Regions from separate parts of the Bacillus sp. FAU20 genome, predicted to be linked through region 2. Evidence: a T-box and tRNA genes for the amino acid it is inferred to sense, from the RefSeq annotation. Region 2 holds a T-box; the other holds one or more tRNA genes.
The links. The T-box of region 2 lies ahead of ileS2 (isoleucine--tRNA ligase). A T-box ahead of a tRNA ligase gene usually reads a tRNA of that ligase, here a tRNA-Ile.

Region 1 (16,268 bases), 400 kb from region 2:
GAATCATAAACTCAACATAGTTTGCTACATTCATTTTATTTCGGATAGATGCATTATTCACATAAGCAAGTAGCGGCCTAGATAACGGCTTATACTTACCTGATTGAATGGTCTCTTTCGTCGGAAATACACCATTTACTTTTATTGCTTTCACCTTATCTCGATTAGCCATATAATAAGCATATCCTACAAAAGCAATGGCATGTTTATCATTCATTACCCCTTGCATAATAACTTGATCATCTTCAGACAAAGAGACTTTTTTTACAATGCGATGATTTTGTAAGATGACATTTTGAAAATAATCATACGTACCAGAGTCTACGCCTGGTGCATAAAACTTCACTTGTTCACGTGGCCATGTTGAATGAATTTGTGACCATCGCTTCTCTCTTCCATCTTCACTCCAAAGTAGTCGTAACTCGTCTACTGACATATCGTCTACCCATGTATTGTGGCGATTCACAACAATCGTAAGACCGTCGTTAGCAACCTCAAAAGGTGTGAACTGAATAGAGTTTTTCTTCATTTCATTTTTCTCGACTTGTTTCATTACTCTCGAAGCATTATTTATATCTACTTCTCCTTTACTGAAACGATTAAATCCTCCCCCAGTTCCAGAAATACTGATGGAAATTTTCACGTCTGGATGCACCTTTGTATATTCCTCCGCTACTGCTTCTATAATAGGAAAAACCGTTGAGGATCCATCAACTCTCACTTCTCCCGTATCATTTAAAGCAAATGCAGTAGACATTTCAAAACAGAGGAACCATATTGATAATACGAAAATTTTAATAGGTGTACGCATCCATTTCACGTGTTCTTCCTCCTAGAAGTAACCGGAAATAACAGGATTACAGATATAAGAATACTGCTAAACTATTAATTCGGTTTTAATTGTTTGTAAAAGTTTTGTAAAGTTCCACAAAAATCAACATACGATACAATTTTAATTCATTAGTAGCTATTCATTTCCTCTGATGATTTCCCTATAAAATATTTATCCCCTATCCCACCATATACAAGTATCATTTATACGGCCGCGCTTTTTCCAATGTTGTATACTTGTCCACATTTATTACACGATATGCATAAACCATAAAAAAAAGCACACTATCTTTTCAGATAGTGTGCTTTTTTACAACTTTTTTATTCATCATCTTGATCTTTATTTTTATTGTCTTTATCATCTTTTGAAGCTTGACCATTTACTTCTTTGTTTTTCAAATCAAAGTAAGCATCCATAATTTCACGACCAATATATCCATTAATACCAGTCTTATCATCATGTACCCACGGAACGACAACAGAGAATGCTACTTCTGGATCTTCAAGTGGCGCATAACCTACTAATGTTAAGTTATATGTTTCCACACGTTCACCGTTTGCCTTTCTACCAATCTCTTTATCTCCGCCATACACAGTTTGCGCGGTACCTGTCTTCCCTGCCGCTTTATATTTTGCACCTGTAAAGTATTTTGTAGCTGTACCACCCGAATCATTATACACTTGTCTAAATCCTTCTTGAACGCGTTTAATTTGCGATTCCGGCATATCAACACGATTTAATACTTTCGGTTCCATAGATTGAACAACTTTCCCAACTTCATCTGGTTTCACTGCCGGTTGACGAATTTCTTTTACAACTTGTGGTTGCATACGATATCCGCCATTGGCAATCGTCGAAATATATTGCGCTAATTGAAGCGGTGTATACGTATCATACTGTCCAATTGATAAATCTAGTAAGAAACCTGGTTGACTACTTCTACCCATCTGACCAGCAGATTCATTCGGTAAATCAATTCCTGTTTTTACACCAAGTCCAAACTGTCCGAAATAATAACGCATCGTATCAAATGCTTTTTGAGGTATATCTAACGTACCACCTCTCACATACTGAACACCGGCGATATTCATCGCTGTTTTAAACATATAAACGTTAGAAGACATTTTTAAAGCTGTAAGGTCATTAATATATCCCATCGTTTTCCAAGACGACTTCGTAGGTGTACCTTTTAATTTAATTGGTTCATCCAATTGTACTGCCCCTGGTTGAATCGCACCAGTTTGATATCCAGTAAGTACTGTTGCACCTTTTACAGTTGATCCCATCGGATAAGAACTTGTCATGGTACCTAATGCAAAGTCATTTACTTTCGTTTGGCCATCTTCGTTAACTAATTGTTTCCCCGCCATAGATAAAACTTCACCATTTTTTGGGTTCATCATTACAACGAATGCGCGATCTAAAAGAGGTTCGCTTCCTTTAAACCTCATTAAATTCTTCGCAAGAATATCTTCCACGCGCTTTTGTAATTCCATATCAATTGTTAAGTTCAGGTCATTACCACTTTGTCCTTTTGATACATTAATCGTTTCTAAAATATTACCGTTTTTATCTGTAACATTTCTAACTTCTGCTTTCGTACCGTGCAGACTATCTTCATACTGTTGTTCAAGATAACTTTTTCCTACTCGGTCATTTCGATTATAATCACGAACAAGATAGTAATCTAGTCTTTCTCTCGGTAAGCCTTCATCAGATGTCGACACCCCACCAAGTACACTTCGGAATAAATCATCGTACGTATATTTTCGCTCCCAATCAACATTCGTATCTACACCTGGTAATGCTGCTAGGTTTTCACTAATAATCGAATATTCCTTTTCTGTAGCATCCTTTTTAATAACTTGAGGTGTCATTGCATATCCGCCGTCCATCTTACTTTTAATCGCTAGTATTTCTAGATCTTTTGCGGATAATTGATTAATCTCTTCTTCTGTTACACGACTTCTCTGACGCTCGTCTAATTCTTTATCATCAATTTTTTTATCTTTAAACTCTTGACGATCTTTATTCGTAATTTTTTCTTTAGCTTCCTCTTTATGCATAGCAAGCCAATAATCTTTTTTATCGCGATCTGTTAATTTATCTGTCGGTACTTCAATCAAATCTGCTAGCTTTTTCGCTGTTTCTAAGCGATCTTCTGCAGTTGATCCTTTCATTTTTGTAAATGTAATAGTACGAACGGCTGCATTATCTACTACAGGTCGCCCATAACGGTCAAATATTTTCCCACGCGGTACAGGATTACTTATCGTTGAGTTTTCTTTCTTCTCCACTTCATTCTTATATTCTTCACCGCGAACAATTTGTACATATCCGAGCCTTACAATAACCGCGGAGAACATTAAAAACACGCAGAAAAACAGCACGTTTAACCGAAAAGGAACGTGGGTCTTTTTCTTATTTTGCTTCTGCTTCTTGCTCATACAAACCCCCTCTACCAACAGCTATGTAATGTGAAAGGGACACCTTCTACAGGTGTCCTCACTGCTGTCTTACATCTTTTTCTATTCTAGCATAAAACAAACGAGAAGTTAACCTTCTGGTTCAGTTTGGTTTTGCGCGTTCCCTTGCGTTACAACACTTGTTTTACTCGCATTTCCCTCATCATATTTGACATTTTTAACTGCAAAATAAATAAGAAAATGTCCAGCACCTAAAATACATAATAAGTAAGGTAAACTTTTTTCAGGTGGAAAGAATAGTACAGCACATAAAAAGCTTAAAATGGAACAGATTCTTCCGGCGTTTAACCACAGCTCCCGAACAACGACATATTCCACACGCCATTCTCTCGCATTTTTCGCTCTACCAATTACGTCATATGTCATTGATCCGTACGGAACAAGTAAAATAGGATATGCAACCGCAATACATGCCGCATAAATAAGTAATTTCGTGTATGTAACATTGAAAATGACTAAAAAGACGACAGCATATAAAATAATGCCCCCAAGTAAAATTGCTTTTTTTCGCCACTCTTTCTTTAACATACGAGCAACTAAGTAATAACATACAAAGGATACAGCAGAGTTAACTAAACTGTATTTTCCTAATGCGAACTCACTATTAGTTGCTAAATAAACATATACTGAAATGACAAAAATAAACGTTCCTTCTCTCAATCCTTGGAAAAAATGAGCTCGTGTAATCTTTCCCCAATTTTTATCAATCCGTCGTTCTTTCAATACTTGCACGATTTCATAACGCCCTTCACATTCTCTTTTAGATAAAAAGAAGCTTAAGACGACAGCAATTGCAAATAGAACTAATGAAAGAAAGAATATAACAGTATAACCACTCCATTTCTCCATACGTGAAATTGTGTATCCTGCTGCTATTGGTCCGATCATCCCAGAGAAGGATGTAAGAAGTCCAAGAAACCCATTAAAGAAATCTCTTGTTTCTGGTTCTGTAATTTCAAATGTCAATAAGTTAAAAGCCAACCAGTAAAAACCGTATCCTACTCCTAAAAGAGCCCCCATTAATAAAATATACTGAGAAGCACTTTTTCCTGCTACTAAGACAACGATAAAAAAAATTGCGAGCGTTCCTACCCCTATCCGTAATAAAATCGAGCGATCGATACGTTTCGCTAATTTCCCCCCTACAAGAAATGTGAGAGGCTGTAATACCACGCTGGCTAAATTATACAAGCCAAGATTCACATAATTTTGTGTTTGTTTCCATAAATAAATATTTACAAACGTATTCGATAAAGAAATTGCGAGCGTGTATAAACCTCCTATAAGGAGCAATAACACTAAATCCCGATTCACTTCAACGTCACCAATTATATGTTTCCATTTCATACACAACTCTCCTTTACTTCATGTTCTAGTCTTCCAAAGACAAGCCCAATTATGTAAAAGGAAAGCATAGAAAAAAGCTAGGGGCTCTCCCCTAGCTTTTTCTATATTTATTACAATTATTTTGCTTCTTGGTAACGTTTTTCAGCAGCGTTCCAATCTACAACGTTCCAGAATGCACCGATGTAGTCTGGACGACGGTTTTGGTAGTTTAAGTAGTAAGCATGCTCCCAAACATCTAAACCGATAACTGGCGTTTTACCTTCAGTTAAAGGAGAATCTTGGTTTGGAGTGCTTGTTACTTCTAACTCACCATTGTTTACTACTAACCAAGCCCAACCAGAACCGAAGCGAGTTGCGCCAGCTTTTGCGAATTCTTCTTTGAATGCATCGAAGCTACCGAATTTTGCTTCAATTGCAGTTGCAAGTTCACCTACAGGTTGTCCTCCGCCGTTTGGAGATAGGATTGTCCAGAAGAATGTATGGTTAGCATGTCCGCCACCATTGTTACGTACTGCTGTACGGATTGCTTCTGGTACTTCGTTTAAGTTCGCAACTAATTCTTCTACGCTTTTGTCAGCTAATTCTGCATGACCTTCTAAAGCAGCGTTTAAGTTTGTAATGTACGTGTTGTGATGTTTTGTATGATGGATGTTCATTGTTTCTTTGTCAAAGTGAGGCTCTAAAGCATCATACGCATAAGGTAAATTTGGTAATTCGTGTTTTGCCATTGTTATATTCCTCCCAGTTTATGTATTGCCACTTAAGTGACATACAACTTCATTCTACCCTAATTGCCATAGGGTGCAAACAAATAAATCACATTGTCTTGCTATCATTAAAGTAGCAAAATTCCCACTTCTTTTCAATTAAAATGCTCATATATTCCGTAAAAAAAGCTTCCTTCTACAAGGAAGCTTCCTGCTAACATAATAAACATGTGAAATGGATATGGACCCTGTAGGACTCGAACCTACGACCGGACGGTTATGAGCCGTCTGCTCTAACCAGCTGAGCTAAGGGTCCACAATTATGTATGTAACAACATATCAAATAAAGGAATTCCTATCGGATATGCCCTTTAAGAAAGGTAAGATAAATTTACCATATAGAAAAGAAAAGTGTCAATTGTATTTTTCTTATTTAAAAGAAGAAAGTTAATAAAAAGAAATTTAGTTATCTCCACTATATGTAAATATAATATATCTTGAGATTCTCTAGATTCCTACGTTACAATGATTTTATACATACATAAAGGAAGTGAATCTATGTCCATATTTACCCAATTCGTAAAAAGCATATACTCGCCTAAAGATATGGCGCTATTCCGTTTTCAAAAAATCGGTAAAACCATTTTGTATATTATGCTACTTTGCTTAATTACTACTATTCCAAGAACTTTTTTGTACGGTAGTTTTATCCAGGATGGTGTAGGCATGGTAAATCAAGTCATCGATAAAGATTTACCTGATTTTAAAATTGAAAATGGCGAACTAAAAGCCGATATTGATCAACCTATTGAAAAAGAAGAAGGAAATGCACTTTTCGTATTTGATCCAAATTCAACAGACCTAGAAAAATATCAAAATAAAACAGGTTTATTTGTTTTAAAAGATAAAGTAGTCTCTATGGGAAATGGTCAAACACAAACGTATTCTTATAACGATTTGTTAGGTGCATCTCTTGAGAAAAAAGATCTACAAGAATTTATTTCTTTATTCGATAATATTTACCCAATTTTATTATTTGTTATTGGATTTTTAGTGTACCTATTCCAATTATTCATCACTTTTGTAGGCGTGACTTTACTTGCGTTCATCGGTTCTGCTATGAGCGGTCAACGTAAACTATCCTATAAACAAGTTTGGACACTAACTGCATATAGCTACACAATCCCAACCATTTTCTTCATGATTATGGATTTATTCAAAATCGTCGTACCTGGGGCAACGTTCATTTATATCGCTGTTGTTTTAATCGTTCTATACTTAACGATTAAAGAGGTACCCAAACCGAAAGAAAAATAAAAAATGCCTAAATAGGCATTTTTTTTTTGGACAAGCATATATTCCTAGCAAAGGAGTGAAGAATATGAAGAGATTAGGTATATTCCTATTCGTGCTTGTTCTCGGTTATATATTTTATTACGATATAAAAATCGGTACTTTACCGATGTTAAGTGCATATAAAAAAACAACTACTGCTCAAACGATTAAAAAAGAAAACACAGACAGCCAACAAAATAAAGAGAACAAAACAGAAAAAGAAACGGATGTATCTTATAAAACAATTGAAGTAAAAACTGGTGAGACAGTTCTTTCTATTACAGAACAAATTAATAAGAAAAAAATTCCTTCCATAGAAAAAGTCATTGACGACTTTAAACAATTAAACAAAAGTACATCTGCTACAAAAATACAAATTGGAAAGTCTTATAAATTCCCCTTATATCAATAAGCTATCACTTAATCCTTGTCAATTACATAAAGGCGCTGATACAATAGTAAAAGTGAAACTGAGTACTTCGGTTTCTATAGCCCTATATCACGTATACTATCATTGATATGAGGGACTAAATAAGAAACTTCTTTTATAAGGAGAGCGATCTATTCGTGAATGAAATGACTCATCGTACAAAAACACGTCCAGTTAAAGTCGGTAATTTAACAATCGGCGGTAATAATGAATTAATTATACAAAGTATGACAACAACAAAAACACATGATGTTGAAGCAACAGTTGCTGAAATCAAGCGTTTAGAAGAAGCCGGCTGTCAAGTCGTGCGCGTTGCCGTTCCAGATGAACGCGCAGCAGATGCTATTGCTGATATAAAAAAACAAATCAACATTCCACTTGTTGCTGATATTCATTTTGATTATCGCCTTGCTTTAAAAGCAATTGAAGGTGGCATCGATAAAGTACGTATCAATCCAGGTAACATCGGTCGTCGCCATAAAGTAGAAGCTGTTGTAAATGCAGCAAAAGAGCGCGGTATTCCAATCCGTATTGGTGTAAACGCTGGTTCATTAGAGCGTCACATTTTAGAAAAGTACGGGTACCCAACTGCAGATGGTATGGTCGAGAGCGCGCTACATCATATTAAAATTTTAGAGGACTTAGATTTCCACGATATTATCGTATCTATGAAAGCCTCTGATGTTAACTTAGCAATCGAAGCATATGAGAAAGCTGCTCGCGCTTTTGATTATCCATTACATTTAGGTATTACAGAATCTGGAACATTGTTTGCCGGAACTGTAAAAAGTGCTGCTGGTCTTGGAGCAATCTTAAATAAAGGCATCGGAAATACATTACGTATTTCATTAAGTGCTGATCCAGTTGAAGAAGTAAAAGTTGCTCGTGAACTATTAAAATCATTCGGTCTTGCATCTAACGCAGCAACACTTATCTCTTGTCCAACTTGTGGTCGTATTGAAATCGATTTAATTAGCATCGCTAACGAAGTGGAAGAATACATCTCTACACTTCAAGTACCAATTAAAGTCGCGGTACTTGGTTGCGCTGTAAATGGCCCTGGTGAAGCTCGTGAAGCTGATATCGGTATTGCCGGTGCACGTGGAGAGGGATTATTGTTCCGTAAAGGGCAAGTCGTTCGTAAAGTACCAGAAGAAACAATGGTAGAAGAACTGAAAAAAGAAATCGACGTAATTGCTGCTGAAATGGCTGCTGAACGAGAAAAAGAAAAAGAGACGCAAGAACAATAAAAAGAAGGTTGCCACAATATTTGTGAGCAACCTTCTTTTCTACGTAAAAAAGCTCGTCAGTTATATAACCGACGAGCTTTTACTTTGCACATTTTGGACAACGACCATATATTTCAAACTTATGACCCGTTACTTCATAACCGGTAAAATCTTTATTCATAAAATCCATTGGGCAGGAAGTAATCTCTTTCGTTCCTCCACAATCCAAACAAATAAAATGATGATGATGTTCCATAATAGAACAAGTAAAACGAAAATGTTTTTCACCATTTAATTCCGTTTGTTCTAAAACACCAATCTCAGCAAAAACTGTTAAGTTACGATAAATCGTATCAAAACTAAGCCCTGGATAATCATCTTTCATATGCTCTAAAACATCTTTCGCAGTTAAATAACGATTATGTGCTGCAAATAATCTGAGCATCTCTTCTCTTTTTCCAGTATGTTTGTATCCTTTTTCTTTCATTAGGCGTAAAGCTTCTGTTAGATTCATACCTATCCCTACTTTATGCAGTTTTTTTCTTCTTCCATAAAATCGCACCGATTAAAATAAGAACTGCTATCATAACAATTGTACCACCTGGCGCTAGATCAAGTTGATACGAAGCAAACATTCCACCAATTACTGCAATTTCACCAAATAAAATGGAAAAGAAAATTGTTTGTTTAAATCCTTTAGCAATACGAATACTTGCTGCAACTGGTAACGTCATTAATGATGATACGAGAAGAACCCCTACTACACGCATTGATACTGCAATGACAAGAGCAACTAATATAATGAAAATAAAGTGAATCCATTTCGCTCTTAAACCAGTTGATACTGCGTATTCCTCATCAAATGATAATAGAAACAGCTCTTTATATAATAAAATAATTGTCGCAACAACAACAATTGCTACAATCCCAATAATAATTAAATCTGTACTTGTTACAGCACTGACACTACCAAATAAATAACTAAATAAGTCTGTGTTAAATCCATTTGCAAGTGAAATGAAAATAACTCCAACCCCCATCCCTGCCGAAAGGATAATCGGAATTGCTAATTCTTGATAGTGCTTATATACAGTTCGTAACTTTTCGATTAGTAGCGCTCCACCAATCGAGAAAATCATCCCCATATATAAGGGGTTTAAAAATCCACCTGTAAAAATGGTTTTTTCAAGTAATAAACTTGCTGCAATACCCGATAACGTCACGTGACTTAATGCATCCGCAATAAGAGATAAACGACGAATAACAACAAACACACCAATTAGTGGTGCAACAAGTCCAATTAAAATACCTGCGTATAAAGAATTACGTAAAAAGTCATATTGTAAAAAATCTTGTATCATTATATCCTCCCGTGATGCTCATGTTCGTGTTCTAAACGATGAACATGATGTCCATATAAAACGGACATTTCTGCATCTTCTAACTCTCGGAACTTCTCTACATTTCCATGGAAATGTAGATGTTGGTTTAGGCATGCAACATGTGTTACTTTTTCAGTAACAGCTCCCATATCATGAGTAACAAGAATTAATGTGATCCCGAGCCTTTTGTTTAAATCCTCTAATATTTCGTAAAAACTTTCCACATTTTTCACATCGATTCCAACAGTAGGCTCGTCCAAAATAAGCAATTCAGGATCACTAACGAGCGCACGAGCAATAAATACACGCTGTTGCTGTCCACCAGAAAGCTCTCCAATGTTACGACCTTGAAACTCACTCATCCCTACATCAGCAATTGCTTTTTCTACCTTTTTCTTATCCTCTTTTGTGAAAAAGCGAAAAAGCCCTTTTTTCGAAACAAGTCCCATTGACACAACTTCAGAAACAGTTGCTGGAAAACCAGAATTGAAACTATTTGCCTTTTGGGATACATAACCAACTTTGTTCCATTCCTTAAACTTCTTACTATCAACGCCAAACACGCGAATGCTTCCTTCTTTTGGCTTTAAAACACCTAATAAACACTTAAGTAAAGTTGATTTACCTGAACCATTCGGTCCCACTAAACCTAAAAAAGCTCCCTTCGGAACTTGCAAATTAATATTTTCTAACACATTCCGATCTTCGTATCGGAATGTTAAACCTTCAATTTCTAATATATTATTCATAGCATCTCACCTATTTTAATTCAGAATGATTCCGATTTATATCTATTTGAATTATAGTACAGCTTATTATAGTTGTAAACCAATCTGCCTAAAATATATCTATTTTTTCAAGAAACCTTACTATTATAACAAAAAGCAGAGAAAAATTCTCTGCTTTCGAAAAATATTCCTATAAACTTTTTAGTGAATAGCCGATTTAAACTTACCACCATTTGTCTCTTGCGTGCTCATAATCGTAACAAACGCATTTTCATCAATTTCATGCACAATTGATTTTAACTTCGTCACTTCTAGACGCGTTACAACTGCATAAATAACTTCTTTTTCTTTATCCGTGTAACCACCTTTCGCTACAAGCTTTGTAGTTCCACGGCCAAGACGATGCAAAATCGCGTTTGATACTTCCTCATATTGATCAGATACAATTAAAACCGCCTTCGTTTCATCTAGCCCTTGAATTACTGTATCGATCGTTTTAAATGCGATATAGTACGTCATAACAGAATACATCGCTTGTTCCACACCAAACACAAATGCTGCCCATGCAAAAATAAATAAGTTCACAAACATTACGAATTCACCAACAGAGAACGGTAATTTCTTCGTTAATAAAATCCCCATAATTTCAGTTCCATCTAGCGATCCACCATGACGAATTACAAGTCCTACACCAAGCCCTAAAATAAGACCCCCAAACACTGTCGCTAAAATAGGTTCTGTTGTAAATGGTGGTACCGCATGTAACGTTGACTCAATGAAAGCTAACGCTACAATACCAAATGTCGAAGATAACATAAATGTTTTTCCAATTTGCTTATAACCGGAATACATAAATGGGATATTGAGAACAACGACTAAAGTAGAAAAACTTAACCACCAAATGTTAGGAGTAAGATAATCTAATATAAGAGAAATACCAATAATTCCACCATCAATAATTTTATTTGGCATTAAAAATAGTTCAATTGCTACCGCCGCGCATGCTGCTCCAAAAATAATCATAACTAAACGATAAATGAGATGAATAACACTTTCTTTTCGATGTTGCTTTTGCTCCATAAGCCCTCCCTGTACTCTTTTTCTGTAGTTTCGTTCTTATATTATAACATACGCTTCTTTTCCTCATGAAAAAAGAAACTCCATACGAATATGTACAAGCTACATGCTCATATATTTCGATAGAAGAACGCGTGAAGGAGGATAACAAGATGAACCTCATTAAACAAATTGTTAATAAAAAATTAAATCATATTTCTACAAAAGAGTTATTAAAATATAGCAAAGAATACGAAGTTCCCATTACAGCAGCACAAGCTGATCAAATTGTTTTACTTATGAAGGGTAAAAATATTAATATTTACGATAACAACGAGCGACTAGAGCTCTTAAAACAGATCGCAAAAGTAACTTCCCCTGCCACTGCCCAACAAGTAAATACGTTATTTCAGCAACTACTAAAATAAGGAGGGGATTTCCCCTCCTTATTGCGCTTTAATTTTTTCAAGAAGCCCTTCATCAAAAGTGCCGTTTTTCAGCATTTCAATTTCCAATTTGTATGGTGGCTTCTTATCTTTTTTATCTTCCCCTACATACGGTGTTTCAAGAATTTTTGGTACATGCATTAACTGTGGATGATGTACAATGTGATGCAATGCTTTATACCCAATGTGACCAAATCCAATGTTTTCATGACGGTCTTTTCCTGCTCCGCGTACATTTTTACTATCATTAATATGAAGTACTTGTAAACGATCTATACCAACGATCTTATCAAATTCGTTTAATACGCCGTCAAAGTCATTTACAATATCATATCCTGCATCGTGCGTATGACACGTATCAAAGCATACAGATAGCTTTTCATTATATTTCACACCATCAATAATCTTTGCAATTTCTTCAAAGCTACGACCGCATTCTGTTCCTTTTCCTGCCATCGTCTCTAACGCAATGTTAACCGTCTGTTCTGGCGTTAATACTTCATTAAGCCCTTTAATAATTTGTTGAATACCAGCATCTGCTCCAGCACCAACGTGCGCTCCTGGGTGAAGAACAATTTGTTTTGCTACACCTAATGCCGATGTTCTTTCAATTTCCATGCGAAGAAAGTCTACGCCTAATTGGAATGTTTCTGGCTTCGTCGTATTCCCAACATTAATAATATACGGTGCATGGACGATAATTTCCTCAATTCCGTTCAGCTCCATATGTTTTCTTCCTGCTTCTATGTTCAATTCTTCAATTGGTTTTCTTCGTGTATTTTGCGGTGCACCTGTATAAATCATAAACGTTGTTGCACCGTATGAAACAGCCTCTTCACTTGCTGCTAATAACATTTTCTTACCACTCATGGAAACATGAGATCCAATCTTTAACATACAATCACCTCTTCAATATACAATAGATATAATGATAGCATAATTTGTAGAAATATGTAGTGAATTGTTTGTTCACAAAAGACGCACTACACAAATTCATATGACTATTTAGACAGACTATACTCTTCATTTAAATTAGCAGGATAAAAAAAAGATAAGGGAAATCCCTTATCTTTTTTTATGGCTGTATTTTCTCTTCACTTTGTCACGTTCTGTTGCAAGTTTACGTTTATAGTTTGGTTTTACTTTTTTCGGTTTTTTAACAACTTTTGTTGCCATAACATCAAGTTCGTCATTTGGCTTTTTACGGCTCTTACGACGACGACGCTCACCTAAATCTGCCCACTCATCTCCACGTAAATCTACATGTTTAAACTCGATATGACGTTGTTTTTCTAAGCTATCTAACGCTTCTTCGTTTGCTGGATCATAAATCGTCACTGCAATACCAGAATGCCCCGCACGTGCTGTTCTTCCAACGCGGTGAACGAAGAAATCTAAATCTGATGGTAGCTCATAGTTAATAACATGGCTAATCCCTTCAATATCAATACCACGTGCTGCTAAATCAGTTGCAACAATATATTGGAATTCCAGGTCACGAATTTGTTTCATCATTTTTTTACGATCACGTGGTGATAAATCCCCGTGAATTCGTCCAACTTTTAAGCCACGTTCCATTAATCCATCAGCAACTTGGTCTGCCATCTTTTTCGTATTCGTGAAAACAACTGCTAAATACGGTTTAAATTGAAGTAGCATTTTATGCACTAAATCAATTTTATTACGATGTTTAGAAGGCACTAAATAGTGTTCAATGTTTCCAGCTGCAACTTGTTTTGGATTGATATGAATATGTTCTGGATTCTCCATATACTTCTTCAGAAACGGTTTTAGTTTTTGAGGAATTGTTGCAGAGAAAACTAACATTTGCAAGTTTTTAGGCATGCGTGCTGCAATTTTATCTACATCATGAATGAATCCCATATCAAGCATTAAGTCTGCTTCATCGACAATAATCGTATTTGCTTTATGAACAAATAATGCTTGCTCTTCTACTAAATCTTTAATACGTCCTGGTGTTCCAACTACGATATGAGGTTGTTTTTTCAACTTTTCAATTGAGCGTTGTTTATCAGTTCCACCAATTAAACAACGTGCTGTAATCATTTGGTCTTCCGCACAAAACTTTGTTAATTTCACGATTTCTTCGTAAATTTGTTGTGCTAACTCACGAGTAGGCGCTGTAATAACAAGTTGTACTTCTTCACGGCTTGCATTAATTCTGTTTAATGTAGGAAGTAAGTATGCATGTGTTTTCCCAGAACCTGTTTGGGATTGTCCAATTACACTTACACCTTTTTTCACAACCGGGAAAATTTTCTGCTGAATTCCTGTCGGCTCTGTAAAGCGTAGTTCACGAACTGCATCTATTAAAAATGGTTTAAAATCATACTGTGTAAAAGTTTGTTGTGTCATAAGTTACACCTTCTTTCTAAAATTTCTACTGCGCGCACAAATCAGTCAAGTCTACATTATATCGAAATCTACAAGTAAAATCCATCTTTAGTTTAGGTTTTCACTTCAAAAACTAACCTTCTTCCCTTTTATTGCATATTGTATGTGTATATACCTAACTGAAGAAAGGAGGATTTCTCACATGTTTCCGAAATCCCCTACAAGGCAAATGTATCCGAATCCAGGGCAGCAACCTTATACACCATATCCAATTCCACAACTACCACCAATGGTACAAAAAAAGAAAGGTTTTCTTGCCAAGCTTTTTAAAAAACACGATCCAACCGAGCCTTTTATGCAAATGGTTCCACCTTACCGACAAATGGAAGGGCAACCGATGATGCATCAGCAACCACCGTCGCCGCCGCAATATCAACAGCAATATCAGCAGCAATACCACCAACAATATCCGCAGCAACATCCACAATATCAACCATACATGCAGCAACACCCTGAGCAAATGATACCGCCTCAAATGTATGAATCAAATGAAACGCGCGGCGGCGCAACTACAGCTGCGGCAACAGCAAGCAGTGGCATCGGCAGTTTTTTTTCGAACTTAATTTCGAATCCAACTAATATGATAAATAACATCGAAAAAGTATCCCAAGTCGTTCAATCTGTAGGTCCTGTTGTCGAACAGTACGGTCCTATTATGCGTAGTCTACCAAGCATTGTTAAAATCCTCACCTCTGGAAAAAGCACGGAAGAAAATCAAACAGAAAATGTAACAGAGCCAGTTGAGGTAGAAAGTCCGCCTCCTGCACCTCAAAAAAAGAAACGAAAACGAAAGAAAATAGTGATTGAACCTGTAATACAAAAAGAGTTACCGAAAGAACCAGTTCAACAAACAGCAACAAAACCAAAACTATATGTGTAACAATCCTTTGTTTTCTATCCACTCCTCCTTTATAATGTAAAAGACTATGCACAAAAGTATCCCTTGTTTAGAAGGAGAGGATTACTCATATGAAAATTGTTAAAATTTCCCCTCGTGGTTATTGCTACGGTGTTGTCGATGCAATGGTAATTGCACGTAACGCCGCATTAGATAAATCATTGCCGAGACCCATTTATATTTTAGGTATGATTGTTCACAATAAACATGTTACAGACGCTTTTGAAGAAGATGGAATCATCACATTAGACGGTCCAAGTCGCTTAGAAATTTTAGATAAGATTGATTCTGGTACTGTTATTTTCACAGCACACGGTGTTTCTCCAGAAGTTAAACAACGCGCAAAAGAAAAAGGTTTAACAACAATCGATGCCACTTGCCCAGATGTTACCAAAACGCATGATCTTATCGAAGCTAAAAAAGCGGAAGGATATCATGTCATTTATATCGGTAAAAAAAATCATCCTGAGCCAGAAGGCGCAGTTGGTATTGCACCTGACATCGTTCACCTTATCGAAAGAGCCGATGATTTAAAAACATTAGAAATCCCAACAGATAAAATTTTAGTAACGAATCAAACAACGATGAGTCAATGGGATGTTCAACATTTAATGGAGGACATTCAAAAAAAATTCCCAACAGCAGAATTCCATAAAGAAATTTGTTTAGCAACTCAAGTTCGCCAAGAAGCTGTCGCTAAACAAGCTGATGTTGCAGACTTAACAATTGTTGTTGGCGATCCGAAAAGTAACAATTCAAATCGCCTAGCACAAGTATCACAAGAAATCGCGGGTACAAAAGCATATCGAGTTGCTGATGTAAGCGAAATTCAATTAGAGTGGCTACAAGGTGTAGAAAACGTAGCTGTCACAGCAGGTGCTTCTACACCAACGCCGATTACAAAAGAAGTTATCGCGTTCTTAGAGCAATATAATCCAATGAATCCCGCTACATGGGAAAGAGTTCGAAAAGTACCG
Region 2 (16,268 bases):
TTGTAACAGGACTGATGCCTGTTACGGGTATTACCTTGCCGTTTTTAAGTTATGGTGGATCAAGTTTGACATTAATGTTAATGGCAGTAGGTGTATTATTAAATATAAGTCGCCATTCTCGCTACTAAACCCTGTTTATAAGACAGGGTTTTTCGTATGTGTGTAAAAATGCAATATGTATATAGAAATAAATATAATGGAAATAAGAAGCGGAGGAGTTAGTAGTGCGTGTATTAGTGAGTGGTGGGGGTACTGGTGGTCATATTTATCCAGCTCTTGCTTTAATTAGAGAAATAAAAAAGTTAAATCCAGAAGCAAGATTTTTATATATTGGTACGGAAAATGGACTAGAGAGTACAATCGTTCCAAAAGCAGGTGTACCATTTCAATCTATTGTTATAAGTGGATTTAAACGAAAAATATCATTAGATAATGTGAAAACAGTAATGCGTTTTCTAAAAGGTGTACAGGATAGTAAACGATATATCCGTCGTTTTAATCCTGATATCGTAATTGGAACGGGTGGCTATGTATGTGGGCCAGTTGTATACGCTGCAGCCAAATTAGGTATTCCAACTATTGTACACGAACAAAATAGTGTACCAGGTGTAACGAATAAATTTTTAAGCCGTTATGTAAATAAAGTTGCTGTTTGTTTTGAAGCAGCTATAGAGCATTTTCCAGAGTCAAAAGTGGTAATGACAGGTAATCCGCGGGCATCAGAGGTAATGGATCAAAATGGAATGAAAGGGAAACGTTCAGTTGGGCTTTCTCTTCCTAAAAAGTCTGTACTTATATTTGGTGGAAGTCGTGGGGCTAGACCGATTAACGATGCCTTCGTTGAAGCAATTGAACAGTTTGGGAACAAAAGCTACGAAATACTATATGTAACAGGTGAAGTACATTATGACAAAGTGATGGAAGCCGTTAAGCAAAAAGGGAACCCAAGCAATGTTATTATTAAGCCGTTCATTCATAATATGCCAGAGGTACTAACTGGTGTAGACCTTGTTGTTTCAAGGGCTGGGGCAACAACACTTGCAGAATTAACAGCGTTAGGAAAACCAAGTGTGTTAATACCGAGTCCGTATGTAACCAATAATCATCAGGAAAAGAATGCACGTTCAGTTGTTGATAAAGGAGCGGCAAAAATGTTACTTGAAAAAGATTTAACAGCTGAAACACTTATTCGTGATATTGATGAGATTTTATTAGATGCACAAACATTACAAAATATGAAGCTAGCTGCTAAGCAACTAGGTATTCCAGATGCAGCAAATAAGCTGTATGAAGTAATGAATAAGCTTGTAAAAAAATAAAGTGAGGCTTTAATCAGTGGGGAGTGATTCTCTCTCATTGATTATTACCCTTCACTAATCGGATATTTACGGGCATCCCGATTCCGCCTACTTTCTTTGTTTCTACCGAATTTTGATTTAGGAGTCGTACTGCCCGTAAATAGAGGGATAACGTTAGGTGAACGCCCTGCATATTATTGTCATAAGGAGACTTAATATGGGGGAGATTGTCTATGGAACAATTAGTAAATGAGCTTATAGAAGCAGACGTTGGTCGTGTTTTAGTTAACGAGTCGTTAGCACGTTATACAACTATGAAAATAGGTGGACCAGCGGATATTTTAATTGTGCCAAAGCATGTAGCCGGTATTGAAAAAACATTACAGTTAGTAAAGCAATACAAAACGAAGTGGACTGTAATTGGGCGCGGTTCAAACCTTCTTGTATCTGATCAAGGCATAGAAGGTGTTGTTATTCGTTTAGGAGAAGGATTAGATCACTTAGAGGTCGAAAAACATAAGGTAAGAGTTGGTAGTGGATATCCTCTTATTAAATTGTCAACTTTACTTAGTCGTCAAGGGTTAGTTGGATTGGAGTTTGCAAGCGGTATTCCAGGAAGTGTCGGTGGTGCAGTATATATGAATGCAGGTGCACATAAATCAGATATATCGAGTGTATTATCGAAGGCTCTCATTCTGTTTGAAGACGGTACAATTGACTGGTTAACGAATAGAGAACTGGAGTTTTCTTATCGGGCATCTGTATTGCAAACGAAACGTCCTGGTATTGTTTTAGAGGCGGAGTTTCAATTACAGGCGGGAAAACGTGAAGAAATTGTACGTAGCATGCAAAATAATAAAGATTACCGCCGTGAAACGCAACCATGGAATTATCCGTGTGCAGGAAGTGTATTTCGGAATCCAATCCCACATTTTGCAGGAGATTTAGTAGAAAAAGCAGGGCTTCGTGGTTATAGGATTGGTGGAGCTCAAATTTCTGAAATGCATGGCAATTTTATTGTTAATACCGGGGGAGCTTCAGCGCAAGATGTATTGTCCTTAATTGAATTAATAAAACATACAATTAAGGATAAATTTGATGTAGATATGCACACAGAAGTAGAAATCATTGGAAGATAACGGTTATTCATTCCGCTCATTATCATTTATGTTATAATAAGAAGATAAGAACGGCATGAGGAACATGCCGTTCTTTATGTTACATAGGGGGATCGTACATGAATAATAGTAAAGTGATTAAACTACAAGATCGTGTACCAAAATTGAAAAATCAAAAGAAAAAAAACAAAAAAAATGTTAATCATCGATTGATTTTATACATATCAATTTTATTTTTATTAGTGCTCTTTTTAATTTATTTTCGGTCTCCGCTTAGTAATATAAAAAAGATTAGTGTGTTTGGAAATCACTATATGACGGATGAACAAGTAATGAAGGATTCGGGCGTGACATATGATACAAGTTATTTCCGAGTGACAGCACATAAAGCTGAAGAAAACTTAACGAAGCGAAAAGAAATTAAAGCAGTAAATGTAAAAAAACGTTTTCCAAACAAGATTGATATTCATATCGAAGAATATTTAACGATTGGTTATATAAATAAAGAGGGAAAATTACAACCGTTATTAGAGAATGGAAAAACGCTTGATGTACTACCTAATGGAAAACTTCCTGTTGCAGCACCGATTTTTGAACCTTTTAAAGAAGAGAAAATGAAGGAGTTAATCACTGAACTAGAAAAATTAACACCAGCTATTTTAAAATCTATTTCGGAAATTCGCTATTCACCAACGAATGCGAATGAAGATCATCTTACTTTATATATGAATGAGGGTTATGAAGTGAGCACTACGATTCGAAATTTCGCAAAACGTATGGAAACCTATCCGCTTATTTTAAAAACAATTGAGCCAGGTAAGAAGGTATTAATTGACTTAGAAGTAGGTGCATATACGAAAGAATTAGGTGTGGAAGAAAAAAAAGAATAGAATGGTAGTTTTCGTTGGTTATAGCAGAAAAAAACAGAACGAATGTTCTGTTATATGTATATGAATTTAGAAGAATGGTTCATTTGATGAAAAATATGTAAAAATTCTTAGATTCATACTAGTATTGGTACAAGTTTCACTTTTCTATGAGTACATCTTAGTGTAGACTTATACTTGGCGGTAAACTTTACACTCGAAATAGAATTATTTCAAGATAAGCAGTTATTCATAGTTTACTGCGATATTCTTAATTGAATGCTAAATAAAAATAAGAAAAATATAGGGTTAAAAAAGGGAAACGTATAAAGACGTTGAATATTTTTCTTATAAATAGTAAAGTTGCGATTGTTGTTCCATATATTGAGTTGTATGGTATAAATAAAGAAGGAGGTGCCAAAGAATGAACAGCAATGAAATATATGTTAGTCTTGACATCGGTACATCCAATGTTAAAGTCATCATTGGTGAAATGGTTAATGACAGCTTAAACATTATTGGTGTTGGAAATGTAAAATCAAATGGTTTAAAGAAGGGATCGATAGTTGATATAGATGAGACTGTTCGATCAATTAAAAAAGCAATTGAACAAGCTGAGCGCATGGTGGGAATCCACATTGAGCAAGTTGTAGTAGGTGTCAATGCAAACCAGGTACAGCTACTTCCTTGTCACGGAGTAGTCGCTGTTTCAAATGAAGATCGTGAAATCGGGAATGAAGATGTCTTACGCGTTCTAGATGCAGCACAAGTTGTGTCAATTGCTCCAGAACGTGAGTTTATTGATGTGGTACCTCGACAGTTCATCGTAGACGGTCTTGACGAGATTAACGATCCACGCGGGATGATCGGTGTAAGATTAGAAATGGAAGGTACACTTATTACAGGCTCGAGAACTTTACTACATAACCTACTTCGTTGTGTAGAAAAAGCAGGTCTTGAAATTGTTGATATTTGTCTTCAACCTTTAGCGGCTGCAACAGTTGCTATATCTTCAGATGAAAAAAATAGAGGAGTAGCCCTTGTTGATATGGGGGGAGGATCTACAACTTTATCTATTTTTAAAGATGGAGAGTTACAAGCGACGAGCGTATTACCATTAGGTGGAGACCATATAACGAAAGATATTGCGATTGGGTTGAAAACTTCAACAGAAAATGCAGATCAAATTAAGTTGAAATATGGACATGCTTTTTATGATACAGCATCTGAAGAAGAGATGTTTACGGTTCCTATTATGGGAAGCGACCAAACAGAACAATATTCTCAGTTGGAATTATCGGATATAATAGAGGCTCGTGTAGAGGAAATTTTAATGTTTGTTCAAGATGAAGTGCGTAAGTTAGGAGTAAAGCAAGTGGCTTCTGGTTATGTACTAACTGGCGGAATTGCTTCTATGCCAGGTGTTCTTGATCTTGCATATGATATTTTACATGAAAATGTTCGTGTAGCAACTCCTGATTATATTGGTGTGCGTGAGCCCCAATATACAAGTGGAGTTGGATTAATTAAACATTCTTATCAAAAAGCTAAATTACGTGGGAAAAATGTGCAGGAAAAGCAAGAGCATTTTGAACCAGTACCAGCACCAGCACCAACGCCGGTACAACAGCAACCCGCGAAACAAAAAACTCGTAATCAAAACAATAATAATCAAAATGATGACCGCATGATGTCAAAAGTAAAACGTGTATTCCGTTATTTATGGGATTAAAATTGGACACGAAAAATGAGGTTCTAGGGGGATTTCGACATGTTAGAGTTTGATACTACTCAAGATCAATTAGCGAATATAAAAGTTATCGGTGTCGGCGGTGGCGGAAACAATGCTGTAAACCGTATGATTGAACACGGTGTACAAGGTGTAGACTTTATCGCTGTGAACACTGATGCACAAGCATTAAATCTATCAAAAGCTGAAACAAAAATGCAAATTGGTGGAAAATTAACGCGTGGACTTGGTGCAGGTGCAAACCCTGAAGTAGGGAAAAAAGCTGCAGAAGAAAGTAAAGAACAGATCCAAGAAGCACTTCGTGGTGCGGATATGGTCTTCGTAACTGCTGGTATGGGCGGTGGAACTGGAACTGGTGCAGCTCCAGTTGTTGCTCAAGTTGCAAAAGAATTAGGTGCTTTAACAGTTGGTGTTGTAACACGTCCATTTACTTTTGAAGGACGTAAGCGTGCGACGCAAGCAGCATCTGGTATTGCAGCATTTAAAGAAAATGTAGATACTCTTATTGTAATTCCAAATGATCGCTTATTAGAGATTGTTGATAAAAATACGCCAATGTTAGAAGCATTCCGTGAAGCTGATAACGTATTACGTCAAGGTGTTCAAGGTATTTCGGATTTAATTGCAACGCCAGGTTTAATTAACTTAGACTTTGCAGACGTAAAGACAATTATGTCTAATAGAGGTTCTGCTTTAATGGGTATTGGTTCTGGTAACGGGGAAAATCGTGCTGCAGAAGCTGCGAAAAAAGCGATTTCAAGTCCATTACTAGAAACATCTATTGATGGAGCTCAAGGTGTTATCATGAACATTACGGGTGGCGCTAACTTAAGCTTATATGAAGTACAAGAAGCGGCAGATATCGTAGCTTCAGCTTCAGATCCAGAAGTAAATATGATCTTCGGTTCTGTTATTAACGAAGGATTAAAAGATGATATCGTTGTAACTGTAATTGCAACTGGTTTTGATGATAGCATTGCAACTCAACCACCAAAACCAATTATCCGTCCGAATGCGAACCACACGCAACAACAGCAACAACCAGTAGCTCAACCTTCAAAACAGCGTGAAGTAAAACGCGAAATGAAGCGTGAAGAGCCAGTTGTACATGAGCGTCATTCAGATTCAGATGATATCGATATTCCAGCATTTTTACGTAACCGTCGTAGACGATAAAAAAAGGAGCTTTCATGCTCCTTTTTTGTTTTTTAAATGGAAAAGACCTGCTAAGCAGGTCTTTTTTTATTTCGTATATTTCAATATATTTTGTTGGTGAAAATAAGAGTATATCATTCTATGAATTTGTACTTTTATTTTTTACCGACAGATTATGTCTAGAAATCACAAAATAACAAAAAAACACCTCCGCAAATTGACACACTTTCCTATTGGATATGCATTATACTAGTCTCAACTTGAAAAAAGAGGTGAATTGTTTGGTTGTTTACGCCGACGTTGTTTGGTTGTTAAACGCCTGCATTGATTTTCTTTTGCTTTTATTAACAGCTACCGTGTTAAAAAAGAAAATCAAAAGATGGAGGCTTGTGCTAGGGGCATTTATAGGTTCAACTATTGTTATTTTTGCCTTTACTCCTTTTGCTTCTATGATGACACATCCAATTATGAAACTACTGTACTCGTTACTTATTGTGTATACAGCATTTGGGTTTACAACATTTAGAGATTATGCACAAACTGTTTTTACTTTTTACTTTGTAACCTTTATGGTTGGCGGAGGATTAATTGGAACTCATTTCTTTTTGCAAACGAATGAAATGGTAAATGGATTGGTTCAATCTCAGTCAATTTCTTACGGTGATCCAATTAGTTGGTTATTTGTTATTTTTGGTTTTCCAGTAATTTATTATTTTTCTAAAAAGCGTATTGAAAGCGTAGAGGTCACGAAAATACACTATGATCAAATTGTGAAAGTAAAAATTCAATTAGCCGAAGAAGAACTAGAACTGGCAGGCCTTATTGACAGTGGGAACCAACTTTACGACCCATTAACCAAAACACCCGTTATGATTATGCATGTTTCATCATTAGAACATTGCTTACCATCTTGGTTAACAGAGCAAATTTATTCCAAAACAGAAATTCCTCAAATACCAGAAAATGATTCTGGTTGGGCGACCAAATTACGCTTAATTCCTTTCCGTGCAGTAGGAGTAGAGAGTCAATTTTTGTGGGCAATTAAGCCTGACAGTGTGCAAGTTGACCATGAAGGTAGTTCTATTGTTGTAAACAAAGTATTAATTGGATTAAATACACAACAGCTGTCTACTAATGGGGAGTATCAATGTATTGTGCATCCAAAAATGTTGATTTCACAAAAAATGGTGATCGCTTAATAATGAGAGGCGGGATAATATGATGAAATTAAAATTTTATTTAGTATACCTTTGGTATAAAGTATTGCTGAAATTAGGAATTAAGACCGATGAAATTTATTATATTGGTGGAAGCGAAGCGTTGCCACCACCGTTAACAAAAGAAGAAGAGGAAGTTCTTTTGAATAAATTGCCAAAAGGAGATCAGGCAGCAAGGTCATTACTCATTGAACGTAACTTAAGGCTCGTTGTATATATAGCAAGAAAGTTTGAAAATACAGGGATAAATATTGAAGATTTGATTAGTATAGGAACAATCGGCCTTATTAAAGCTGTAAATACATTTAATCCGGAAAAGAAAATAAAATTAGCAACATATGCATCTCGTTGTATAGAAAATGAAATTTTAATGCATTTACGTCGAAATAACAAAAATCGTTCGGAAGTTTCTTTTGATGAACCGCTAAACATTGATTGGGATGGGAATGAACTGTTATTGTCTGACGTGTTAGGTACAGATGATGATATTATTACAAAAGATTTAGAAGCTACTGTAGATCGTCACCTTTTAATGAAAGCATTACACCAATTAAATGATCGTGAAAAACAAATTATGGAACTTCGGTTTGGGCTTGCTGGAGGAGAGGAAAAGACGCAAAAAGATGTGGCTGATATGCTTGGGATTTCACAGTCATACATTTCGCGTTTAGAAAAAAGAATTATAAAAAGATTACGAAAAGAATTTAATAAAATGGTGTAAAGAATAAGACCAGCCGTTATGTAGGCTGGTCTTATTCTATTTAGTTGTATTAGGAAAGATAATTTAAATAACAAATCGTGAAAAAACCACATGCATAAAATCCCCTTCAAAGGAAATACTTTACACTGTACAGCAACTCCCGATAGGAGGGAACACTTTGACGAGAAACAAAGTAGAAATTTGCGGTGTTGATACAGCTAAACTTCCAGTATTAAAAAATGAAGAGATGCGTAAATTATTTCGTGAAATGCAAAGTGGAGAGATAAGCGCAAGAGAAAAATTAGTGAATGGAAACTTACGTCTTGTACTGAGCGTCATCCAAAGATTTAATAACAGAGGAGAATATGTTGACGATTTATTTCAAGTTGGTTGCATCGGACTTATGAAATCAATTGATAATTTTGATTTAGGCCAAAATGTAAAATTTTCAACGTATGCTGTGCCGATGATTATTGGGGAAATACGCAGATATTTGCGTGATAATAATCCGATTCGCGTATCGCGCTCATTGCGAGATATTGCGTATAAAGCTTTGCAAGTAAGAGAAAAGTTGATTGCAGAAAATTCAAAAGAACCAACAGCAATGGATATTGCAAAAGTGCTAGAAGTAACTCATGAAGAGATAGTATTTGCTTTAGATGCGATTCAAGACCCAGTTTCATTATTTGAACCAATTTATAATGATGGAGGAGATCCTATCTTTGTTATGGATCAGTTAAGTGATGAAAAACAAAAGGACGAGCAGTGGGTTGAAGAATTAGCATTGAAAGAAGGAATGAAGCGTTTAAATGATAGAGAGAAAATGATTATTAGAAAACGTTTCTTCCAAGGAAAGACACAGATGGAAGTTGCAGAAGAAATTGGGATTTCGCAAGCGCAAGTATCACGTTTAGAGAAGTCAGCCATTAAACAAATGAATAAAACGATTCAAGGATAAGGTCTCACCAATTATGGTGAGACCTTTTTATATGTAATATAGTTTGTGCTCATAGTAGGGGATTAGTGTTCATATAATGAAACTAGTATGGTGTTTCGTATAGGTGGCTTCCTGTAAATATGAGAAACAGTTTCCAATTCGTCATATAAGGGAGAGGATAAAAATGGTGATACGAATTTCAGAGTTACAGATGAAGGATGTTATAAATATTTCAGATGGAAAAAGGATTGGGAATATTGGAGATATTGAAATTGATATGAACACAGGGAAAGTTTGTTCTGTTATTATTTCCAAACAGACACGTATGCTAGGTATTTTTGGAAAAGATGTTGAGATTGTAATTCCTTGGAAGGAAATTGTGAAGATTGGAGAGGATGTCATACTTGTAAGAGTAAATCCTGTTAATACTGTAACAGAATCAATACAAACACCGACAATTTCATAAAGAATATTACAAATTCCTCTTTTTTTTTCTGTTAGGATTATGAAAAAATAAAAGTATGGTAAAATAGACAGGAAGTACCATGCTTTTTTCTGTTATTTTAATTAAAAGGAGCCGCTTTATTATGAGAGAACCATTTAAATATGTGGACGGTATACTGTATTTACAAGCGTGGAAAGAACTTGGAAACATTACTGCTGGATTTACGACAAAAGATGGTGGGATAAGTACGGGCTCCTTTCATACGATGAATTTAGGATTACATGTGAATGATATCGTGGAGAACGTTCATGAAAACAGACGCATTTTAGCAAATAAGTTACAAAAACCATTAGAAAACTGGATTTGCTCTGAACAAGTTCATGCTCATCATGTTGAAAAAGTAGGGCAACAGGAAAAGGGAAGTGGCGTCTATTCATATGAGGACGGCATTTCAAAAACAGATGGCATTTATACGAGTAATGAAGATGTTCTGTTAACGTCTTGTTACGCGGATTGTGTTCCGCTCTATTTTTATGCACCATCACATGGTATGATAGGACTTGCGCATGCTGGATGGAAAGGCACTGTACAAGAGATTGCAAAGGAAATGATTCAAAAGTGGGATGCAGAAGGTATTTCAAGTGATGAAATTCATGTTGCAATTGGGCCGTCGATCGGATCTTGTTGTTATGTTGTGGATGATCGTGTATTAACAGCAGCACAGGAAGTAGTTAGCGGTGCTGTTCCTCATCAAAAAATTTCTGACGGGCAGTACGCAATTAATTTAAAAGAAATTAATCGTATATTATGTGTACAAGCAGGCATAAAAGAAGAGCATATTGTAATGTCATCTCTTTGTACAAGCTGTGAAGAGCAACTATTTTTCTCTCATCGTCGTGATCAAGGTAAGACAGGAAGAATGTTGAGTTTCATAGGTTTTAAGGAGGAAGGAAGCAAGTGACAGTACAAGAAAATTTAGTAATTGTAAACGAAGCTATTAAAGAATCTTGCGCTCGAGCTCGACGTTCGTTGCAAGATATTAAACTTGTTGCAGTTACAAAAACTGTAGGGATTGAAAAAACAAACGAAGTAATTGAAGCTGGAATTATCGATTTAGGTGAAAATAGAAATGAAGGTTTCTTACAGAAATACGAGCATTTCGGTTCAAAAGTTAATTGGCACTTTATTGGCTCATTACAAACGAGAAAAGTAAAAGAAATTATTAATGAAATTGATTATTTACATTCGTTAGATCGTCTTTCCCTGGCGAAAGAAATTCAGAAACGTGCTGATAAGAAAGTAAAATGCTTTATTCAAGTGAAAACCTCATCTGAAGAATCGAAGCAAGGATTGGCAATAGAAGAGGTTGTTTCTTTTATTCAAAGTTTGCAAGAATTCGATAAAATTGAAGTGGTTGGACTAATGACGATGGCTCCATTTACAGAAGAAGAGGAAGAAATCAGATGCTGTTTTAAGGAATTACGTATGCTGCAAACAGAGGTGCAGGAGCTAGAGTTATTACATGCGCCATGTAAAGAATTATCAATGGGAATGTCCAACGATTACACGATTGCAATTGAAGAAGGGGCTACATATATTCGTTTGGGAACGATTTTAGTAGGAAAAGCGTAAAAGGAAGGAGAATCTTATTATGAGTTGGTCAAAAGTAAAATACTTCTTTTTTGATACACCGGAAGAAAAAGAAGCAGCTCAATATGGTTATGAAAAGGAGCAAACAGACATGAAAAAGCAGCAAGATCCACCAGAACAACAAGACGTTACGTTTCCGAAAGCACAACCGAAGCAAAATGTTGTTAGTATTGAAACAGCAAAACAATCTTCAAAAGTTGTTTTATTAGAACCACGCACATATTCGGAAGCGCAAGGGATTGCGGACCACTTAAAAGGTAGACGAGCTGTTGTAATTAATTTGCAGAGAATGTCTACTGATCAAGCGGTGCGTATCGTTGACTTTTTAAGTGGTACTGTATACGCTATAGGCGGGGACATTCAAAAAATAGGACCGAAAACATTTATGTGTACACCTGAAAATGTAGATATTGTTGGTGCAATTTCAGAGTTATTCGGTGAAGAAGAAGAAACAAATATAAAGAGGTGGTAATACGCCATGACAACAGTTTTTATAGTGTTAAGTTATGCTATCGAGATTTACTCGTGGGCACTTATTATTTACATTCTCCTATCATGGTTTCCTGGTGCAAAGGAATCATCTTTTGGAGAGTTCCTGGCACGTATTTGTGAACCGTATTTAGAACCATTCCGCCGCTTTATTCCGCCGCTTGGAATGATTGATATTTCTCCAATCGTTGCAATCTTTGCGTTGAAACTTGCTAAAACTGGTTTGTTCAGTTTATTAAGCTATTTCTTATAGTAAGAAGGTAAATACATGAGCATCTACGAACATTTTAGGCCTGATGAGGAGGTCTTTGTGGATAAAGTGCTAGAGTGGAAGCGAGCGGCGGAGTACCATCAAGTGAAGTTAACGGATTTTCTTGATCCTAGGCAACAACAAATTGTTTCTATGGTAATAGGACAAGGTGATGTTGCTGTGCAATTTGGTGGTGCAACGCCTAATGCAGAGCGTAAAAGAGCACTTATTCATCCAGACTATCTAGAATTAAATGAAGAAGAATTTCAAGTAGAAGTATTAGAAATTGACTATCCTTCCAAGTTTTATACGCTAGAACATAGGCAAATATTAGGTACATTTATGTCTCTTGGTTTAACAAGAGAAAAATGTGGTGATATTTTGCTGCGAGAAAATCGTGCCCAAATTGTAGTTGCGAAAGAAATTGTATCGTATATTGAGATGAACTTACAATCAATAGGGAAAGTAAAAGTCTCTTTAGCGTCAGTGCAAGGAGAAAAAATTCTACAGATACATGAAACGTGGGGAGAGAAATCTGGAACGGTTTCTTCACTTCGTTTAGATGTTATGTTAGCTGAAATGTTACATTTATCTAGACAGAAAGTACAACCTTTCATAAAAAATGGTTTAGTAAAAGTCAATTGGAAAACAGTGGAGCAAACTTCGTATGAATGTTATCCAGGAGATGTTTTTTCTGTTAGAGGATATGGCCGAAGTAAATTATTTTCTGTAGAAGGTAGAACAAAACGCGACAAATGGAGAATTTTGTATGGTATACTAAAATGATTGGTTTTTTAGAAGGAAATCCTCCTATTTTGTCGAAGAAAAGATATAATTGAAAGAGGAAATTTAGATAACTACTTGGAGGTGGCGTTGTGCCGTTAACACCATTAGATATTCATAACAAAGAATTTGGTCGCGGATTCCGTGGCTATGATGAAGATCAAGTAAATGAGTTTCTTGATCAAATTATCAAAGATTATGAATTGGTCATTCGTGAGAAAAAAGCTTTAGAAGAAAAAGTTGCGCAGTTAGAAGGGAAGTTAGATCATTTCTCTAATATTGAAGATACGTTAAACAAATCTATCGTTGTTGCACAAGAAGCAGCGGAAGAAGTAAAACGTAATGCGCAAAAAGAAGCGAAATTAATTGTGCGTGAAGCTGAAAAGAATGCTGATCGTATTATTAACGAAGCATTAGTAAAATCAAGAAAAGTTGCTTTTGATATTGAAGAGCTAAAGAAACAAGCGAAAGTATTCCGAACTCGTTTCCGTATGTTATTAGAAACACAGCTTGAGATGTTAAACAACGATGATTGGGATAAACTAATTGAATTAGAAGACGAAGTAGATGAACTGTTGAAAAAAGAAGAAACAGTGTAAGCTTGACGTTTTTCTCATTATTACATATAATTTTAAACAACATATTTATTAAGAAAAACGAAGATAGGGATAAGTACCTTTTCAAACCTTATATAGCGAACTGAGGATGGTGTAAGCTCAGGATAAGGAGATAGTGGGAATATCACCCTGGAGTTCCGCGCTGAACAAATAGAGTAAGCGTAGGCGTGTATTCGCGTTAAGAATATAAAGAGGATTCTATACATATGTATATGATCTACTAGGGTGGTACCGCGGGAGACTTTCTCGTCCCTTTTTGGGATGAGAAGGTCTCTTTTTTATTCCGTTTTTTAAGTATTTCTTTTATACATGTAAGGAGGAATTGAGCATGGAGTACAAAAATACATTACTGATGCCAAAAACTGAGTTCCCAATGCGTGGGAATTTACCAAAACGTGAGCCTGCAATGCAAGAAAAATGGGCTGAAATGAATATTTACGAAAAAGTACAAGAACATACAAAAGGTCGTCCTTTATTTGTATTGCATGATGGACCTCCATATGCGAATGGTGACATTCATATGGGACATGCATTAAATAAAGTATTAAAAGACTTTATTGTTCGTTATAAATCAATGACTGGTTTTAGTGCACCATATGTTCCAGGATGGGATACGCACGGTTTACCAATTGAACAAGCTTTAACAAATAAAGGTGTAAAACGTAAAGAAATGACAGTTGCTGAGTTCCGTAAGTTATGTGCAGAGTATGCATATGAACAAGTAGAACGTCAACGTGAACAATTTAAGCGTCTAGGTGTACGTGCAGATTGGGATAATCCATATATTACTTTAGAGCCAGCTTATGAAGCACAACAAATTAAAGTGTTTGGTGACATGGCGAAAAAAGGTTATATCTATAAAGGTCAAAAACCAGTTTACTGGTCTCCAACGAGTGAATCTGCTTTAGCGGAAGCTGAAATTGAATATCAAGATAAAAAATCAGCATCTATTTACGTAGCATTCCCTGTAAAAGATGGAAAGAACGTATTAGAAGGTGATGAAAAGTACATCATTTGGACAACAACACCTTGGACATTACCTGCAAACTTAGGTATTTCTGTTCACCCAGAGCTTGAATATAGCATTGTAAAAGTAAATGATGAGAAATATATCATTGCTTCTGAGCTGTTTGAGACAGTTGCAAAAACGTTAGAGTGGGAAAATGCTGAAGTTGTGAAAACAGTAAAAGGTAGCGAACTTGAGTACACAGTTGCAAAACACCCATTCTACGATCGTGATTCATTAGTTATGCTAGGAGATCACGTAACAACAGATGCAGGTACAGGTTGTGTTCATACAGCACCAGGACACGGGGAAGATGACTTCGTTGTTGGTAAAAAGTATGGATTAGAAGTACTTTGCCCAGTCGATGATAAAGGTGTGTTAACAAATGAAGCACCTGGATTTGAAGGCTTATTCTATGATAAAGCTAACAAACCAATTACAGAAAAATTAGAAGAAGTAGGCGCGTTACTGAAACTAACATTCATTACACATTCATACCCACATGATTGGAGAACGAAAAAACCAATTATTTTCCGTGCGACAGCACAGTGGTTTGCGTCTATTGAAGCATTCCGTAAAGAATTAATAGAAGCTGTAGCGGAAACAAAATGGGTACCAGCATGGGGAGAAACTCGTCTTCATAATATGGTTCGTGACCGTGGTGACTGGTGTATTTCTCGTCAGCGTGCATGGGGTGTGCCAATTCCGGTATTCTATGCTGAGAATGGTGATCCAATTATTACGGATGAAACAATTAACCATGTAGCAGATTTATTCCGTGAACACGGTTCTAACGTATGGTTCGAGCGTGAAGCGAAAGATCTATTACCAGAAGGGTTTACACATCCGGGTAGCCCAAATGGCGAATTCCGTAAAGAAACAGACATCATGGATGTATGGTTCGATTCAGGTTCTTCTCACCAAGCGGTATTAGAAGAGCGCGAAGATTTACAGCGTCCAGCTGATTTATATTTAGAAGGATCTGACCAGTATCGTGGTTGGTTTAACTCTTCATTATCAACAGCAGTTGCTGTAACAGGTAAAGCACCATATAAAGGCGTATTAAGCCACGGTTTCGTACTAGACGGTGAAGGACGTAAAATGAGTAAGTCGATTGGAAACATCGTCGTACCGAAGAAAATTATGGATCAATTAGGTGGAGACATTTTACGCTTATGGGTATCTTCTGTTGACTATCAATCTGACGTACGTATTTCAGATGATATTTTAAAACAAGTAGCAGAAGTGTATCGTAAAATCCGTAACACATTCCGTTTCTTATTAGGAAACTTAGACGACTTTAATCCAAGTGAAAATGCAGTAGCTGTAGCTGAACTTCGTGAAGTAGATCGTTACATGTTAGTGAAATTAAATGACTTAATTACAAAAGTTAAAGAAGCATATGAGACATACGACTTCGCTGCTGTGTATCATGCAATTCATAACTTCTGTACAATTGATTTAAGTTCATTCTATTTAGACTTTGCAAAAGACATTTTATACATTGAAGGTGCAAACCACGAAGATCGTCGTGCAATTCAAACTGTATTATATGATGTTCTTGTTGCGTTAACGAAACTTGTAACACCAATCTTACCGCATACAGCTGATGAAGTATGGCCATATATTCCAGGCGTAACAGAAGAAAGTGTACAATTAACTGATATGCCAGAAGCTGTACAATTAGATGACGCGGAAGCGTTAAAAACAAAATGGGATGCATTTATGACATTACGTGATGACGTGTTAAAAGCACTAGAAGTAGCTCGTAATGAAAAAGTAATCGGTAAGTCATTAAATGCAAGCATTACACTATATCCAACTGCAGAAATGAAAGTTATGTTGGAGTCTATTAGCGAAGACTTAAAGCAATTATTCATCGTTTCTGAGTATAAACTTGGTGGTATGATGGATGAAGCGCCAGCAGATGCACCGAAGTATGAACATACAGCGGTTGTTGTTGCCCAAGCAACTGGTGAAACATGTG

Region 1: it encodes a tRNA-Ile, which carries the amino acid that the T-box ahead of ileS2 (isoleucine--tRNA ligase) is inferred to sense. The anticodon was not compared.

What each region holds. Positions count from the first base shown of each region.
Region 1 is NZ_JBVYHY010000003.1:361,547-377,814, reverse strand. It holds gene AC0OM3_RS02205 (PstS family phosphate ABC transporter substrate-binding protein) at 1-820, opposite strand, end outside; gene AC0OM3_RS02200 (peptidoglycan D,D-transpeptidase FtsI family protein) at 1,153-3,279, opposite strand; gene AC0OM3_RS02195 (MFS transporter) at 3,388-4,665, opposite strand; gene sodA (superoxide dismutase [Mn]) at 4,782-5,393, opposite strand; tRNA gene AC0OM3_RS02185 (tRNA-Ile) at 5,615-5,688, opposite strand; gene yqgB (protein YqgB) at 5,931-6,689, shown strand; gene yqfZ (protein YqfZ) at 6,754-7,119, shown strand; gene ispG (flavodoxin-dependent (E)-4-hydroxy-3-methylbut-2-enyl-diphosphate synthase) at 7,284-8,387, shown strand; gene AC0OM3_RS02165 (Fur family transcriptional regulator) at 8,467-8,880, opposite strand; gene AC0OM3_RS02160 (metal ABC transporter permease) at 8,894-9,727, opposite strand; gene AC0OM3_RS02155 (metal ABC transporter ATP-binding protein) at 9,727-10,497, opposite strand; gene AC0OM3_RS02150 (YitT family protein) at 10,678-11,556, opposite strand; gene AC0OM3_RS02145 (DUF2624 domain-containing protein) at 11,706-11,960, shown strand; gene AC0OM3_RS02140 (deoxyribonuclease IV) at 11,979-12,875, opposite strand; gene AC0OM3_RS02135 (DEAD/DEAH box helicase) at 13,044-14,354, opposite strand; gene vrrA (VrrA/YqfQ family protein) at 14,536-15,273, shown strand; gene AC0OM3_RS02125 (4-hydroxy-3-methylbut-2-enyl diphosphate reductase) at 15,363-16,268, shown strand, end outside.
Region 2 is NZ_JBVYHY010000003.1:758,782-775,049, forward strand. It holds gene spoVE (stage V sporulation protein E) at 1-128, shown strand, start outside; gene murG (undecaprenyldiphospho-muramoylpentapeptide beta-N-acetylglucosaminyltransferase) at 225-1,319, shown strand; gene murB (UDP-N-acetylmuramate dehydrogenase) at 1,532-2,437, shown strand; gene divIB (cell division protein DivIB) at 2,536-3,306, shown strand; gene ftsA (cell division protein FtsA) at 3,707-5,014, shown strand; gene ftsZ (cell division protein FtsZ) at 5,054-6,208, shown strand; gene spoIIGA (sigma-E processing peptidase SpoIIGA) at 6,469-7,386, shown strand; gene sigE (RNA polymerase sporulation sigma factor SigE) at 7,406-8,125, shown strand; gene sigG (RNA polymerase sporulation sigma factor SigG) at 8,283-9,062, shown strand; gene AC0OM3_RS04490 (YlmC/YmxH family sporulation protein) at 9,226-9,507, shown strand; gene pgeF (peptidoglycan editing factor PgeF) at 9,629-10,447, shown strand; gene AC0OM3_RS04500 (YggS family pyridoxal phosphate-dependent enzyme) at 10,444-11,118, shown strand; gene AC0OM3_RS04505 (cell division protein SepF) at 11,138-11,608, shown strand; gene AC0OM3_RS04510 (YggT family protein) at 11,615-11,878, shown strand; gene AC0OM3_RS04515 (YlmH family RNA-binding protein) at 11,894-12,661, shown strand; gene divIVA (septum site-determining protein DivIVA) at 12,751-13,257, shown strand; T-box leader at 13,309-13,532, shown strand; gene ileS2 (isoleucine--tRNA ligase) at 13,604-16,268, shown strand, end outside.